3 regions of the Robertmurraya sp. FSL R5-0851 genome follow, and region 1 is predicted to be linked to each of the others. Evidence: riboswitches for the same ligand, from Rfam matches in the RefSeq annotation. Region 1 holds a riboswitch; each other region holds the start of a gene.

What was found. Region 1 has a riboswitch for glycine ahead of MKX65_RS04535 (amino acid permease). Riboswitches for the same ligand answer to the same signal wherever they lie in the genome.
Region 2: linked by a shared signal. The riboswitch ahead of gcvT (glycine cleavage system aminomethyltransferase GcvT) and the one ahead of MKX65_RS04535 (amino acid permease) in region 1 are both predicted to bind glycine.
Region 3: linked by a shared signal. The riboswitch ahead of MKX65_RS08845 (ACT domain-containing protein) and the one ahead of MKX65_RS04535 (amino acid permease) in region 1 are both predicted to bind glycine.

Annotation. Positions count from the first base shown of each region.
Region 1 is NZ_JBBOOE010000001.1:883,365-888,933, reverse strand. It holds gene MKX65_RS04540 (SLC45 family MFS transporter) at 1-615, opposite strand, end outside; gene MKX65_RS04535 (amino acid permease) at 933-2,279, opposite strand; glycine riboswitch at 2,442-2,518, opposite strand; gene MKX65_RS04530 (hypothetical protein) at 2,929-3,411, opposite strand; gene MKX65_RS04525 (L-dopachrome tautomerase-related protein) at 3,686-4,783, shown strand; gene MKX65_RS04520 (aldo/keto reductase) at 4,996-5,569, opposite strand, start outside.
Region 2 is NZ_JBBOOE010000001.1:3,189,583-3,195,151, reverse strand. It holds gene MKX65_RS16475 (hypothetical protein) at 1-119, shown strand, start outside; gene MKX65_RS16470 (YqzE family protein) at 185-391, shown strand; gene MKX65_RS16465 (YqhG family protein) at 403-1,197, opposite strand; gene MKX65_RS16460 (DEAD/DEAH box helicase) at 1,175-2,863, opposite strand; glycine riboswitch at 3,032-3,123, shown strand; gene gcvT (glycine cleavage system aminomethyltransferase GcvT) at 3,262-4,374, shown strand; gene gcvPA (aminomethyl-transferring glycine dehydrogenase subunit GcvPA) at 4,391-5,569, shown strand, end outside.
Region 3 is NZ_JBBOOE010000001.1:1,712,521-1,718,089, forward strand. It holds gene MKX65_RS08835 (hypothetical protein) at 1-1,004, shown strand, start outside; gene MKX65_RS08840 (PFL family protein) at 1,114-2,475, opposite strand; gene MKX65_RS08845 (ACT domain-containing protein) at 2,493-2,768, opposite strand; glycine riboswitch at 2,860-2,937, opposite strand; gene MKX65_RS08850 (ABC transporter substrate-binding protein) at 3,453-4,424, shown strand; gene MKX65_RS08855 (sugar ABC transporter ATP-binding protein) at 4,512-5,569, shown strand, end outside.

The sequences.
Region 1 (5,569 bases):
ATTTAACTCACTTTTATAGCTGAGCTTCGGTGCAGTTGTAACTGAATAGAAGAGGGCATCCCGTCTTTCAATAATGTTTTTGTACAAAACCCATAATGCTACCAAAAATATGACGCTAACAGCTAAAAAAGGCGTGGATTCATTCACACTAAACAAATAAGAGCCCACACTAAATGCCAATATGGCACCAACGCCACCCATAAAATTAATAATTCCATTTGCTTTTGTTCGCTGGTATTCTGGTGTGATATCTGGCATGAGAGCGATGGTTGGAGATCTAAATATAGCCATCGACAGGTTCATGCACAACATAAAAATAATTAAAGTTAAAAGACTATTGTGAAATGGAATTAGTGCAAAAAACAAAGCAGCTAGAGGGATTCCCACAAGTAAGTAAGGCATTCGTCTGCCATAGGTTGTATTCGTCCGATCACTGCGTTGCCCAATATAAGGCTGTAAAAATAAAGCAATATAGTTATCAATGGTCATTAAAAAACCAATCAGTGCCGTGCTCGCTAAATAATTTTCAAGAAAAAATGGTACAAATCCGTTATACAGCGACCAACCGATACTAATGCTAAAAAACCCAAAGCCTAACAACCATGTCTTTTTCATCGTGCCCCCCCTACACCTTCAAGAAAATCTTTTTAGAGAACATAATGCTATTATCCTATGTTGAGTTTTATGAACAATTGCTTGTTCTACTTTTATATATAAAAAAAGGCTGGTTTCGTAAAGATTGTTGTTTTTGGTATAACGCTGGGTTTATTGGTCTATTTGAAGAGTAGCTCTTTTCTAAGGATGAAAAAATTTTGATTGCTGTCTAAACATATAGTTAATTTCCTAAAGGTGTGTTTATAGCAACAATGTTTTAGAAAAGAGCCTAAAAAAAAGAAAACACCTTGCCTCTCCTGACAAAGTGTCTTACACTATTACACCGATTTCTTTCTTTTAAAGAAATACAAACCAAATAACAAAACAAACCATAATGGTGTTAACAATAATGCTGCACGTGTGGATTCTGAAATTAGCATTACGAGCAAAATAAAGGCAAAAAGAGCTAGTACGACATAGTTAATAAAAGGTGTTAATGGAGCTTTAAATATTGATTTTTGATGTAGATCTGGACGAGTTTTCTTATATCTAATATGAGAGATTAAAATTATGCTCCACACCCAAATGAAACAAATTGCACTAATGGTCGTTACAATTCCAAAGGCTTGCTCAGGGATCAGTTTACTCAATAGTGTCCCGACCGAAACAATGACCGTTGAAATGAATAATGCATTACTTGGCACTGCATTTTTGTTTAACTTTGCAAGCATACCTCTTCCACCGTTTTGACGTCCTAAGTTAAACATAATTCGACTGGTAGAAAATAATCCACTATTACTAGCAGAGGCAGCAGAAGTTAATACGACAAAGTTAATGATCCCGGCCGCAACGGGAATACCAACTAAAGTAAAGGTCTTAACAAAGGGACTTGTATCTGCATTCAATTGGTTCCATGGATTTATACTAAGCAGGACAATTAAAGCACCCACATAAAAGAATAGAATTCTTAATGGAATTTTATTAATGGCTGAAGGAATATTTTTCTTTGGATTTGCTGTTTCTGCAGCTGATACACCAACCAACTCTACTCCAACAAAAGCAAATACGACCATTTGGAAAGAAAATAAAAAGCCGCTAATTCCATTCGGGAAAAACCCTCCGTGTTGCCATAAATTTTGTATCGAAACCGTTCCTGCGTCTGTTTTAAATCCAATTACAAGTAAAACCACTCCAATCACAATTAAAGCAAGAATGGTGATAACCTTAATAATCGCAAACCAAAATTCTAATTCTCCAAAAAGCTTTACTGTTAAAAGATTCAACCCTAATAAAATGATTAAACAGATAAGCGCTGGTACCCATTGTGGGATGTCAAACCAATACTGCACATACATTCCTACTGCAATAATATCGGCCATCGCCGTCATAATCCAACAGAACCAGTATGTCCATCCTGTCACAAAGCCTGCCCATGGTCCAATATAGTCGACTGCAAAATCGGTAAAGGATTGATAACCCGCATTCGATAACAAAAGCTCCCCTAATGCTCTCATAACAAAAAAGGTTGCTATCCCTACGATTAAATAAGCTAAGATGATAGAGGGACCTGCTAATGAAATTGCTTTTCCTGAACCTAAAAACAATCCTGTACCAATCGTTCCACCAATTGCGATTAGCTGTACATGTCGATTTTTCAGTTCCCTTTTTAATTCATGCTGTGCCACTTGATATTCCTCCGTTTTTTTCAATTGTTATTGTAGTAATAATAGCCATAAAAAAAGAGACTGGAGTTCCCTCCAATCTCTTAAAACGTCAGAATAACAAATACACATGGTTAAATGATAAAAAGAGAACTTACTTACTCTTTCATTCATACCAAATAGTATCTTTACTCTTCTGTCCTTTTGCCTGAGATTGTGAACCCTTCGGCGTCGCAATACGCGATCTCTCCAGAAGCCGCTCCTGTTATAGTTTGACCCATAACATTCATAGCTTGCTTGATTAAATTATTTACAGCTGAGATTTGTTTTTTCAACAAACTCTCAAGCTATTATTCTACGATAATTTGTAATTTTAGCAGTATTCTTTTCGTTGGTCAAGAATATTTTTGTGAGATGATGATCAATCTTATTTTTACACACTATGAACCGACCTTTTGATAATTCGATCGATCAGTTTCTTGCTTGGATATAGATTCGTATTTGTTTTACCAATCCTTTTTAAAAAGGCATCAGCCACTGCCATAATACGAGCTTCTAACGGTATTTTTCCTCCCCCTTTAATCCTTTTGGATATCCTTTGCCGTAAACTTCAGTAATTATTAAAGACGAACCTTAAGAAAACCTTAAAAAAAATGCCCTCAAAAAGAGCATTTTACTTTTGAATGGTATTTTCTAATAGTTGCATTTCTAATTTACAAATCCATTTATAGTATCCTAACAATATAAGGAGTAAAATCGGGTCCACAATGGCTGCATGCCAAATCCTCCACCAACCATAGTGGAAATATCCCCAAGGTTCAGGCAGCAGGGTTAAGGTTTCATAAATTAATATTCCAATCACCCAGAAGAACATATAAATGAATTTTTTCCAAACCGATTGATAAAAAGGAAACCAATTCAGAAACATCATATTAACTGGAGGAATAAGTACTGTATGAGCAAGCATCCCTAACCAATCGACCTGCTTATCAAAATACCAATAGGCATGATATTTAAATTCAACAATTAGATCAAAAATACACTGAAAAGCAATTGTAAAGATCCATATATGCACAATTTGGTTTGTAGTGAATCTTTTCACTGTTTTAAAGGCAATAAAATTAAAAGTAATAATGGCAATAAAAAGTCCTATCATATCTTATTCCTTTTTATTTATTAAACTTCCCTATTTTCCATCTTTTTACACATAGATCATACTTCCTTTTTTAATCCTTTTATCAAATCTACTCTGTGGTGAAACAGGAGTGCTAATCCATTAGAAATTATTATTCAGTATTTTAGCATCATGTCCGTATTCATCATTCTTATCTACTATATGTAAAAATTTTAGCCCATTATGAACCAGGCACTAAAAATATTTTAAATCATATATAGGTGATATCCCGTGCGAAATTTTTGAGGAGGACATCATGAAGCCTATGTTACCTATGGAAAAATATTTCGGTAAGTTAGAACTAGTCTATGAATTTTATGGAGCTATGCCGACAGGTGTTAGCGTATCAGAAACCGGTCGTATTTTCATTTGCTTTCCGAAATGGGGAGACGACGTTAAATTCACTGTTGCGGAAATTGTTGGGGATACTTTGCAGCCTTATCCTAGTTTAGAAACCAATTTGGGTTATCAGGGTAATATCACAATGTCTTTTATCAGTGTCCAAAGTGTAGTTGCGGATGGAAGAGGAACACTTTGGGTATTAGATACAGCGGCACCGAATTTTTCTGAACCAATTAAAGGAGGGGCAAAATTAGTCGCTGTTGATTTAAAAACCAATACAATAAGAAAAGTATATACCTTTACAGAAGATGTTGTCCTTCCAACAACTTATCTGAATGATGTCCGATTCGATTTTCGTGTTGGAAAAGCCGGTTATGCCTATATAACGGATTCATCTTCCAAAGGACCAGGAGCTATTATCGTTGTAGATTTAGAAAATGGAAAGGCGTTTAGACGGTTAAATGGAGCTAATTCAACTTCACCCGACCCTTATTTTTTGCCGAAAGTAGAAGGTGAAATTTTGATGAACCGAAACAAAGATGGATCCACATCTCCATTTAAATTGGCGTCTGATGGTATAGCGATTTCTCCCGATGGAAAGATTTTATTTTACTGTCCACTTACCAGTCGGCATTTGTATTCGATCTCAACAGAAGCTCTAAGAGACAGAACGATACCCGACATAGAACTACCTTATCAGGTGGAGTACTGGGGAGAAAAAGGTGCGTCTGATGGAATGATCACTGGGGCAAAAGGAACCATTTATGCCGGAGACTATGAAAACAACAGTATTCGAAAGATATTGCCGAATGGCATAATGGAAACAATCGCTCATGATCCGAGAATTTTATGGCCAGATACGTTTTCAATTGGGCCGGATCAATACTTATATGTTATTGTGAACCAATTACACCGGCAGGCAAGGTTTCATTATGGAAAAGACCTGCGACAGAAACCTTATAGTTTACTTCGTATGAAAATTGATGAATTCCCTGCTTCTACCTTTTCGTAATAAAAAATAGTTGAATAATTTTTACATTACGTCAAGGTGTGGTTTAATCGGTTTTATTTCAGAAAAAATGTTTTTAGGAACAGTTTTATTTGTCAATGTTAAGCTGTTCCTAAAAAGCTAATTTTCATACAAGAGGCTGCATCTGGAGTAAATCTTCCAATACCTCTGTTAACATATACAATCCCCTCTTCTTTGTCTATCCTCTAAAATTTCTATATAATGTCCAAAGGCATTTTTCTAGTCGGTTGCGGAAATACCTCATCAAGTCTATTTAAATCCTCTTTTGTTAATTCAATTATAGTAGCTTTCGCATTTGCTAGTACATGTTCTTCTTGAACAGCTTTTGGAATAGCTAGACAATCGTTAGAACGGATTGTCCATGCGAGAGCGATTTGTAAGGGTTGTACAGCGTATTTTTCTGCAATCTCTTTAATGGTTGGATCCGTTAACAATTGTCTTCTTAATGAACCTCCTTGAGCTAGCGGGCTATATGCCATAATAGGCATGTGATGTTCTCGCTGCCATGGTAAGAGATCATAATCTATCCCCCTTGAACCAAGATGATATAACACTTGATTAGTCATACAATTTTTTCCGTTAGTGGTGTTCCATAACTCTTTCATATCATCGGTATCAAAATTGGAGACTCCCCACCTTACTATTTTTCCTTCCTTGCGTAGCTTTTCCATTCCTTCAATGGTTTCTGCTAATGGCACACGTCCTCGCCAGTGTAAAAGGTACAAATCAAGATGATCGGTTCCCAGCCTTTTTAGACTGTTTTCACAC
Region 2 (5,569 bases), 2.3 Mb from region 1:
TTACTAGCCAATATGTTGAAGTCACTTTTTTTATGACTCAGGGTACACTATCGATTAAAGCAATAGCTCAGTATGAGGTGGGAAGCGGAAAATTAGTAAAATGGTTGTTACCAGTGTAGCTCCCTATGGGTTTAGTTAAATTGTATTTGGTCATACTGTTAATGACTATAAGGGAGGCAAAAACATGAGCGCAGTAAATGATTATGTGAAATACATTACACAAACGATTACAAAATATATTGATCAACCAAAGGAAGAAAGAAAAAAGATGAGGAAGGAAAAAAAAGAAACAAGAGAAGCGTTTGCTTTTCGTTGGTTTGGTATTCTTCCATATGTCATTATGATGAACAAAGGAAAAAGAGAGAAATCATTAAAAGGGAATGACAAATGAGTCGTTCCCTTTTAAATTGCTTTTTCAGATAAGTAAAAAATACCGCCATTTATTATCGAAATCTGAACTTTTGGTTCGTATTGCTCCTGTAAGGCTCGTTTTTCATTTTCATAGCTTTCTCCTTTTTCCTCCGCTTCTTCATAAAAATGCTCCAGCAATTTCATGTCTTTTGACCAGCGTTCTCTAGCATCGTTTGCCCATGAATGATCTTCTTCAAGAATGTTTGAACGAATCATATTCTGAATTCGTGTTACCCCACTATTCGGCATAATAAGTGGTGATAAGGTAAAGGAGTAGTCAGGTATTTTGCGAGCTAATTGTAATTTTAACAGTTCATTGTGAAAGTTCTCGACTAGTTGACCATTAATTAATTGTAGACCTATCGACCGAAAGACGTCTCTTTTACGGTCACATTGATAGGAGATTTTTACGTTCATACCTAACCAAGGACGTAATGGTACTTGTTGACCCATGGTTGCTTGATGATCTTCATAAAGCCGAATATATCCAGCAAGGTTTTTAGTTGAATGAAATATTTGATGAAGTCTTGGCGAGCCAAAATGGATGACCTCGCCTTTAATATCTTCAGGTGTCTTTTTTTGATCCGTAATAAGCGTAAGTTTCATAGGGTTTGGAACTCCACCTGTTTTTTCTAAGTAATGCCAGTAAAACGGACGATTCATCAATTCCTTATCTAATTCAACTGTTAATTGTACGGTTATATATGAACCGGTATTTACGAGTATTTCACATTGGTTAGCAGTAAAATACTTCACCAAAAAATTATGAATTTCCTGTTGCTGCACGATAATCACCATCCTTTACTTCTTCAGCAAATTGAATCATGGAAGCTAGATTGTCCATTTTTATTCGCATTTCCCCTTCAGAGGTGGAGTTTCCGAATATATCTGATAGATGATCCTCAAAGCTACCAAACTCTAACCGAGTCAGAATATCATCGAGATCACCAATTACTTTTTCAAATAAATTAATTTTTTCATGTAGTAGCTTTAGAACATGTTCTTCCACAGTTCCTTTAGTTGCAAAATTATAAATCATTACGTCTTTTTCTTGACCTAGGCGATGAATTCTCCCGATACGTTGCTCTAATCTCATTGGATTCCAAGGTAGATCAAAATTAATGATATGATTACAGAACTGAAGATTAATTCCTTCTCCTCCTGCTTCGGTTGCAATAAGGACCTGTACATTGTTTTCAAAAAGCTGTCTCATCCAGTCTTTTTTGCCTCTTTTAAATCCACCACGGAAGGGTACGGAACTGATTCCATTTTGCTTTAGATACCATTGAAGATAGAGCTGAGTGGCTCGATATTCGGTAAAAATAATGACTTTATCATTTACTTGTTGAATCAATTCTAGAGCTTTGACGGCCTTCGAATTCGTATGAACGGCGTTTACCTTCTCGATTAAATATGTGATTTGATCCTGATATTCCTTCGAGGGGTTTTCTTTCTTTTCAAGCATATTCTTTAATGTGAAAAACACTGCCTCTCTACTACTGCATGCTTCTCTTTGAAGAGTCATGACTGAGAAAGCGGATGTCGTTGTCCAGTCTCCCTCTGATCGTAGTTCAGTAACAGAATCATACAAATCCTGCTCTTCCTTAGTAAGCTCAATAGGAATGGTTTCAACTTGTCTTTTCGTCCATTCAATACCTGTGTCTGCTCGACGATTTCTAATCATCACTTTATTTACAAGCTCTTTTAAATGTTCATTATCGTTAATATCGCGGGAATCCTTCTTATATTTTTCATTAAACACAGATTCATTTCCTAGATGACCAGGTTTTAAGAGAGAGACAAGGTTGAAAATCTCACCAACTCGATTTTGAATAGGGGTTGCTGTTAGAAGTAAACAGAATTTTTTCTTTAAGCTTTGTACAAATTCATAGTTTTTTGTTTTATTGTTTTTTAATTTATGTGCTTCATCAATAATAATCAGATCATAATCTTGAGAGAGAATGATTTCTCGATGTGGAGCACGTTTAGCTGTATCGATGGAAGATACAACTACATCACACTGTTCCCACACATAGCTTTTACGTTGTGCAACTGCCGGAATATAAAATTTACTTGTTAATTCATATGACCATTGGGTAACAAGGGAGGCGGGAACAAGAATGAGGACTTTTTTTACAAGACCTCTAATCATGTATTCTTTTAAAATAAGCCCTGCTTCGATCGTTTTCCCCAAACCTACTTCATCTGCAAGGATGGCTTTTCCGTTCATACTTTCAACAACTTGCTTGGCAACTTCTAGCTGATGAGGTAGCGGTGTTAAATTAGGGAGATGTTTGGGAGCTTGTAATCCCTCAAAATTATCAATAACCGTATGTTTTTCTACCTCTACCGCTAGCTTATATAACTCAAAGTTCCCCCAAGGGCCGTCATTTGTAATTTTCTCTACCAGTCCCTCCTGCCAAGAAGAATCAAACTCAATCTCTACCGTCATTAAAAACAACTCCCTTTTTTGATCGATAAATATATTGCCGTATGGGTTTCGAAATGGTAGGATGATAATATCTTAAAAGTTTTGAAATTTGTCACATTATAGTTTATTTTGACGAATGTTCTATAGTACAGCTTAGTATGATCCAAATTGGGAAATTTTATAATGCGAATGAGAACAAGGGGAGAGACTACTTCTAAGTAGCGCCGAAGGAGCAAACAAAAATTTGTGAATCTCTCAGGCAAAAGAACTCTTGTTTGACGCAGCTCTGGAGAGCGCTTCATCATTTGAAGCCACCAAAGGGGACAGCCAAACGGTAAACTTTCAGGTGCCAGGACAGAGACCTTTCTTAAGTAAAGAGGGGGGTCTCTGTCCTTTTTTTATGATTTGAAAAGGGGGAAATGATAGTGGCGCAACTAAAAAGAACACCGCTTTTTGACGTGTATCAACAATATGGTGGGAAAACCATTGACTTTGGAGGATGGGAACTGCCAGTTCAATTTTCAAGCATTAAAGAAGAGCATGAGGCTGTAAGAACGAAGGCAGGATTGTTCGATGTTTCTCATATGGGAGAAATTGAAGTGAAAGGGACAGACAGTTTGGCCTACCTCCAAAAAATGATGACGAATGATGTATCGAAGCTGCAAATAGGTGATGCACAATATACTGCTATGTGCTACGAGAATGGTGGTACGGTCGACGATCTTCTCATCTATAAACTGAATCACGACCATTATCTGCTTGTTGTAAATGCTTCAAATATTGAAAAAGATTTTACATGGTTAAACGATCGTGTTGAAGGGGATGTAACGCTTTTGAATCTTTCTGAACAAATGGGCCAGCTAGCTCTTCAAGGCCCGCTTGCCGAACAGGTTCTTCAGAAGCTAGTTGATACAGCTGACCTTTCGACAATTGGATATTTTAAATTTCAAGAGAAAGTATCCATCGGAGGAAAAGAGGCACTTGTTTCCAGAACAGGGTATACCGGAGAAGATGGCTTTGAGGTGTACTGTAAGAGTGAAGATGCGACTTTCCTATGGGAAACCATTCTTGAGGCAGGTAAAGAAGACGGCGTTCTTCCTTGTGGCTTAGGCGCTCGTGATACCCTTCGCTTCGAAGCTAATTTGGCCCTTTATGGTCAGGAGCTTTCTTCCACGATTTCTCCGTTAGAAGCTGGTATTGGTTTCGCTGTGAAAGTTAATAAGGAAGTAGATTTTATTGGAAAGCAAGCTTTAAAGCAGCAAAAGGAAGCTGGAATCCCTCGTAAACTAATAGGCATTGAAATGATTGACAGAGGCATACCAAGACATGGTTATCCGGTGTATGTGGGTGAACAACTCGTAGGAGAAGTAACAACTGGAACACAATCACCTACGTTGAAAAGAAACATTGGCTTAGCGTTAGTGGATTCAACAGTCGTATCTGCAGAGTCGGAGCTAACCATTGAGATTCGTGGGAAACGCTTGAAGGTGAAAGTGATACCAACACCATTTTATAAAAGGGAAAAGAAATAAGGGAGGAACAAACGTCATGAAGCATCGCTACTTACCAATGACAGAAACCGATAAAAAAGCCATGCTAGAAGAAATCGGAATTTCCGATGTTCAGGAGCTTTTTAACGATATTCCAGAAAGTGTACAGTTTAAGGGAGAATATAATATTAAAAAAGCTAAATCGGAGACAGCCTTATTAAAAGAATTAACTCTTTTGGCTTCTAAAAATGCCGACTTACGCTCACATACTTCCTTTTTAGGAGCTGGTGTGTATGATCATTACATGCCTGTCATTGTGGATCATGTTCTTTCACGTTCAGAATTTTACACAGCCTATACACCTTATCAACCAGAAATTTCACAAGGTGAGTTACAGGCGATCTTTGAATTTCAAACAATGATTTGTGAATTAACAGGTATGGACGTAGCTAACTCTTCGATGTATGACGGTGGTACCGCTTTGGCAGAAGCGGCGATGCTAAGCTCTGGTCATACGAAGCGTAAAAAGGTGCTTCTCTCTAGTACAGTACATCCGGAAACAAAGGATGTAGTCAAGACGTATGCAAAAGGACAATACGTAGAAGTCGTAGAGATTCCATACCAAGATGGTGTTACTGATTTAGAGGCGTTAAAGAGCGAAATGGGTGATGATATTGCAGCCGTTATCGTACAGTATCCAAACTTCTTTGGAAGAATCGAGCCGATGAAAGAACTCGAGGAAATCATTCACGCGAACAAAGCAATGTTTGTCGTATCAAGTAATCCTTTGTCCCTTGGTGCATTAACACCTCCGGGAGCCTTTGTTGCTGATATTGTAGCGGGAGATGCACAGCCGTTTGGAATTCCAACTTCATTTGGTGGACCACATTGCGGTTATTTTGCTGTAACGAATAAATTGGTTCGTAAAATTCCTGGTCGTCTTGTTGGTCAAACAAAAGATGATCAAGGAAGAAGAGGGTTTGTTTTAACGCTTCAAGCAAGAGAACAACATATCCGACGTGACAAGGCAACATCTAATATTTGCTCAAACCAAGCGTTGAATGCTTTAGCTGCTTCGGTAGCTATGACGGCTTTAGGGAAAAAAGGCGTCAAAGAGATGGCTGTGAGCAATATCCAAAGAGCTCACTATGCAAAGAAAGCATTTGAAAATAAAGGATTCACCATTGCCTTTAATGGACCATGTTTTAATGAATTTGTAGTTGTCTTAAATAAGCCT
Region 3 (5,569 bases), 830 kb from region 1:
AGATTTTAGAAGAAGGACAAGAAAAGCATGCAAAAATTGATCAATCCTTGCGTAACTTAAAGCTTGCAATTGAAGGAAAAGATTGGGAGATTCGTTTTAAGAATGAAGTGTTAACGACATTAGACCATATGGATACAAGGCATTACTCGCATATTCAAAGCATTGTGAAAAATATGAAGCGATTCTCACAAAGTGGTTTAGAACAATTAGAACGAGACAAAGAAAGGGCAGAAAAGGCTCAAAACTTCTGGGCTAGCCGTGCTAGTATGAAAGTGATGAGTATTTCAGAAGCCATTCGTTCCATGATTGTGAAAATGAAGTTGAAAAATGAACGAGGATCTTTCCCTCTCGTCCAATTAAAAGAAGACATCCTGCCTAAAAAGGCGGAAGATATTGAACCGTTATTAAAGCAGCACTTTGTTTCAGCGATAAATAAAATTACAAAGCAATTTGATATGATTGATGATCATAATCGATTATTAGACCAGGAAATTAAACAGCTTATTAGTGACGAGCAAATTTTGTTTGTATCACTGAGAAATCGATATCCTGAGCTACTTGTCTATAATATGAGAACGGATAATGCCTTTATGTATGGGAAACCGCAAAGAGAGCATTACTCCACTTGGCAGACCATTAATCAAGGTTCTAAGACAAAATCGGATGGCAGTGGTGGACAAAAGTTATCAGCTCGCATGGTGATGATGATGATGTTATTATCAGTTAAAAGCGAAACCGATCAAAGCTGGGTTCCTTTAGTCTGCGATAATCCGTTCGGACAAGCTGCATCCACACATGTCCTTGACCCAATCTTTGCAGTTGCCGATAAGTTAAAGTTCCAATTTATCGTTGTCACTCCGCCCGAGCTCGTGAAAACAGAAATCAGCCAACGATTTGACTCCTACTATAAACTGGACTTCATTCGTGAAAAAGGAAAAGAAATAGTCTCCGACACCATCGTTCCAGCCTATCGGATATTTCAAGGAGAAGAAGTCCTTCAATAGGAACATAATGAAAAAATCCACCTTCTATATAGGAAGGTGGGATTTTTTCTAGTAGAGAATCTCGACGTATGGAAAATTTGAAAACACTGTTTTTTTCTTAATTCTAAAATTAATTAATCAGTGCTTGTAGGGGTGCGGGAATTCTTCCGCCGCGATTAATCATATTCTGTGAGCTGAATGGATTTACCCCCATAACGGGTGCTCTCCCAAGTAGTCCTCCAAATTCAACCATTTCTCCTTCTTGCTTTCCAGGTACAGGGATGACCCTTACTGCTGTTGTTTTTTTGTTTATCATTCCGATAGCTGCTTCATCTGCAATCATTGCGGATAGGGTAGCAGGCGTAACATCTCCTGTTATAGCAATCATATCAAGTCCAACTGAACAGACGCATGTCATTGCTTCAAGTTTTGATAAACTTAAAGCACCGTCGATAATTCCTCGAATCATTCCATTATCTTCACTGACCGGAATAAAAGCTCCACTTAATCCACCAACATAAGAACTGGCCATGGCTCCACCTTTTTTCACCGCGTCATTCATGAGGGCCAAGGCTGCGATTGTTCCATGAGTACCCACGCGCTCAAGGCCAATTTCCTCTAAGATTTCTGCAACACTATCATTAATGGCATTGGTAGGAGCCAAAGAGAGGTCCATAATCCCAAACGGAATATCGAGCCTCTCGGCTACCACTCTACCAATAAGCTCACCTGCACGTGTAATTTTGAACGCTGTTTTTTTGATAATATCAGATACTTCTCCAAGGTCAGCATGTGGGTGTTTTTTTAACGCGTTCAATACGACACCAGGGCCACTAACACCAACGTTAATAACCGCTTCGCCTTCTCCAGCTCCATGAAAAGCTCCAGCCATAAATGGATTATCTTCAACAGGATTACAAAACACAACGAGCTTAGCACAAGCAATTCCATTTTGATCCTTTGTCCGCTCGGCTGCTTCTTTGATAACAAAACCTAATTGCTTAACCGCATCCATATTAATACCGGTACGAGTAGTCGCCACTGAAACAGAGGCGCAAACTCTTTCTGTTACACTAAGTGCTTCTGGCAAGGCTTTAAGTAAGGTCTCATCACCTTTAGAAAAACCTTTGTGAACTAGGGCAGAGAATCCTCCGATAAAATCCACACCTAATTGCTTTGCCGCTAGATCAAGTGTTTTTGCAAGCTCTACCGTTTGTTCAACGGTTGCGTTTCCTAGGATTTCAGCAATGGGCGTAATAGATATACGCTTATTAATAATCGGCACGCCAAATTCTTTTTCTGTTTCTACTGCTACTTTCGTTAAATCCTTAGCATAAGTAGTAATTTTATGAAATACATTTTGCTGCATTTTATGGAAATCGGAATCCGCACAATCACGGAGACTGATTCCCATTGTTACGGTTCGAATATCTAGGTTTTCCATCTGAACCATTCGTATAGTTTGAAGGATTTCATCCATTGCAATTGTCATAGTCTGTCCCCACCTAACTAAATTCTGTGCATCGCTTGAAAAATCTCTTCAAGCTGAATGTTTATTTTTAAGTCCATTTCCTCCCCAACTAAATCCAGTTGGTCACGGAGTTGTGACAAATTTTCGTTACCGGTCACATCAATAATCATCATCATCGTAAAAAAGTCTTGTAAAATAGTTTGGCTGATATCCAAAATATTCATGTTATTATCAGCAAGAATCGTTGTTACTTTAGAAATAATGCCAACCTTGTCCTTTCCGATCACACTTACCACTGCACGTCTTCTTTCCATTTGTTCCACCTCATTATTTTTTTGAAATAAAAAAAGATTGGAGTATCTCCAATCTCGGGTAAGAAGAGTGTGCAAAAATATTATTATGCAAACATTCTCTTCTGTCCTTTTGCCTGAGATTGTGAATCCTTCGGCGCCGTATGCATACGGTCTCTCCAGAAGCTGCTCCGGTAATAGTTTGATCCACTACCATCATGGCGGCTGTATTGAATTAAGTTAGATATTATCAATAAATAATAATTCAGTCAATTAAAATTTGAGAAAAATAAAAAAAGACTATATCAATTTTGACTTTTCTGAAAATTGTTATTGAAAAATGGTAAAAAAGAACATATAATCAAAAATGAGCATAAACGATCAAAAACATCCACGTTTATGAATGAATGCAAATGATTTATGAAAGCGCTCTATTTTTGGAGGTGAGGCTTATACATAATAAAGGAAAATCTATTAGATAGTGAATTTTTATTTTACTTTACAGAAAAAAGCAAGAAAAAAGTACGATTCAGGGGGACCCACGGCCAAATGGAAAAAACCCCTAAATCATACCTCTATTTGAGTATGCCTAAAATTATATAGAATTTTAGAACTCATTTTTATGGTATGGCAAAACAGACTTTTTTTCAAGTATTTTAAAAAAACGACTATTATTCTAGGAAATTATTATTTGGAGGTTTTGATACCATGAAAATTATGAAGAGATTTCACATTATATTATTCGTATTACTTTTAACTTTATTAAATGCTTGTAGCAGTGGAGAGAGTTCTTCTACGAATGCTACGGATGAAAATAATACTGAAGATAAAGAAAAGCAACTGAAGATCGGGTTGACGGTTCCAACTTTGGGGAATCCATTCTTCGTAGCCATGTCCAAAGGAGCTGAAGAAGTTGCTGCTAAGTATGATGCTGAAGTCATTACAGTGAGTGCCGATCATGATCTGGCAAAGCAAACGGCTCAAATTGAAGACTTTATTACAAAGAAAGTGGATCTTATTTTATTAAGTCCATTTGATTCAGCTGGAATTGCAGGTGCAGTTAGTCAAGCAAAAGCAGCAGGAATTCCGGTTGTTGCTCTTGACGGTTTTGCAGAAGGTGGAATCGATACAGTGGTGATGTCAGATAATGTTCAAGCGGGGAGATTAGCTGCTGAGTACCTAGTAGAGCAATTGAATGAAAAAGGAAATATTGTCATTATTGATGGACCTCCTGTATCAGCGGTTACAGACCGAATTAAGGGCTTTAATGAAGTGATAAGCAAATATCCTGACATTAAAGTGGTTGCTAACCAAAACGGTGAAGGTAACCGTGAGAAGGCGCTAACTGTAATGGAAGGAATATTATCTGCAAATAAGAAAATTGATGCCGTTTTCACGATCAACGACGAAGAAGCGGTTGGAGTACAAATTGCTCAAGAACAAGCTGGTAGAGAAGATGAGTTCTTCCTCGTAAGTGTTGATGGTGCTCCAGCTGCTGTTGATGCACTAAATAAAGGTGGTAGCTTTGCCGGAACTTCAGCACAGTTCCCTAATCAAATGGTAATTGATGGTGTAGCTTTAGCATTAAAAATAATAGATGGAGAGAAAGTTGACTCAGAAGTTCTTATCCCTACTGAATTCATTACTCAAGAAAATGTTGATTCATATAGTGGGTGGTAATCCATACCCCTCGGAATGAAAAGATAAACATAGTGCTCAATATCGAGCACTATGTTTACACCAAATGTAAAGTAAGGAGGGGCAGGAATGAATGTAACGAAAGAGCAACAAACGAAGCATCAATCTATAAATATACAACCTATTATGAGTATGAAGGACGTATCAAAGCAGTTTTCTGGTGTGAAGGTGTTACATAATGTTGAAATTGATCTTTTTAAAGGGGAAGTTCATGCATTAATGGGTGAGAATGGTGCAGGGAAATCTACTTTAATGAAAATAATGGCAGGTGTGTACCAGCCGGATGGTGGATCGATCGTCTATAAAGGTGAAGAAGTGCGGTGGAATCATCCCATGGATGCTAGAAGTAAAGGCATTAGTGTGATTCATCAAGAGATAAGCTTATCTCCCAACTTATCGATTGGAGAAAATATATTAATGGGTACCAGTTTAAAGAAAAATAGAATGGGTTTAATCAGCTGGAATGATATTTATGAGAAGGCAGAGAAAATTTTAACATCGATTGGTTCTACATTGGATCCTCGAGCAGATGTTAGTTCATTAAGTGTCGCTCAACAACAAATGGTAGAAATAGCTCGTGCACTATCACTTAACTCAGAAATATTAATCATGGATGAACCAACCGCCTCTTTAACAGACAAAGAAATAGAGAAGCTTTTTACAATCATAGATGAATTAAAAAGAAAAGGTGTTGCGATTGTTTATATTTCCCACCGAATGGATGAAATTTTTAAAATTTCCAATCGTTTTACCGTACTTCGAGACGGTCGATTGGTCACAAGCGGTCCAATATCTGAAACAAATCCTACGCACCTAGTAAAACTTATGGTAGGACGAGAATTAAATGAGCTGTTTGTAAGAGAGAGAAAGGAAAATAATATAGGAACGAAGAATCAACCAGTACTCGAGTTGAAAGGTGTCTCAGACAAAAAGATCGTGAAAAATGTCTCTTTGAAAATTTATCCTGGGGAAATTGTTGGTTTAGCAGGACTTGTTGGAGCTGGTCGAACAGAGCTTGTAAGAACCATCTTTGGATTATCAGAATTGTCTGAGGGCGAAATCATCATAGAAGGTAACTTGGTTCAAATAAAAAATCCAATTGATGCAATAAAGCTAGGAATAGCCCA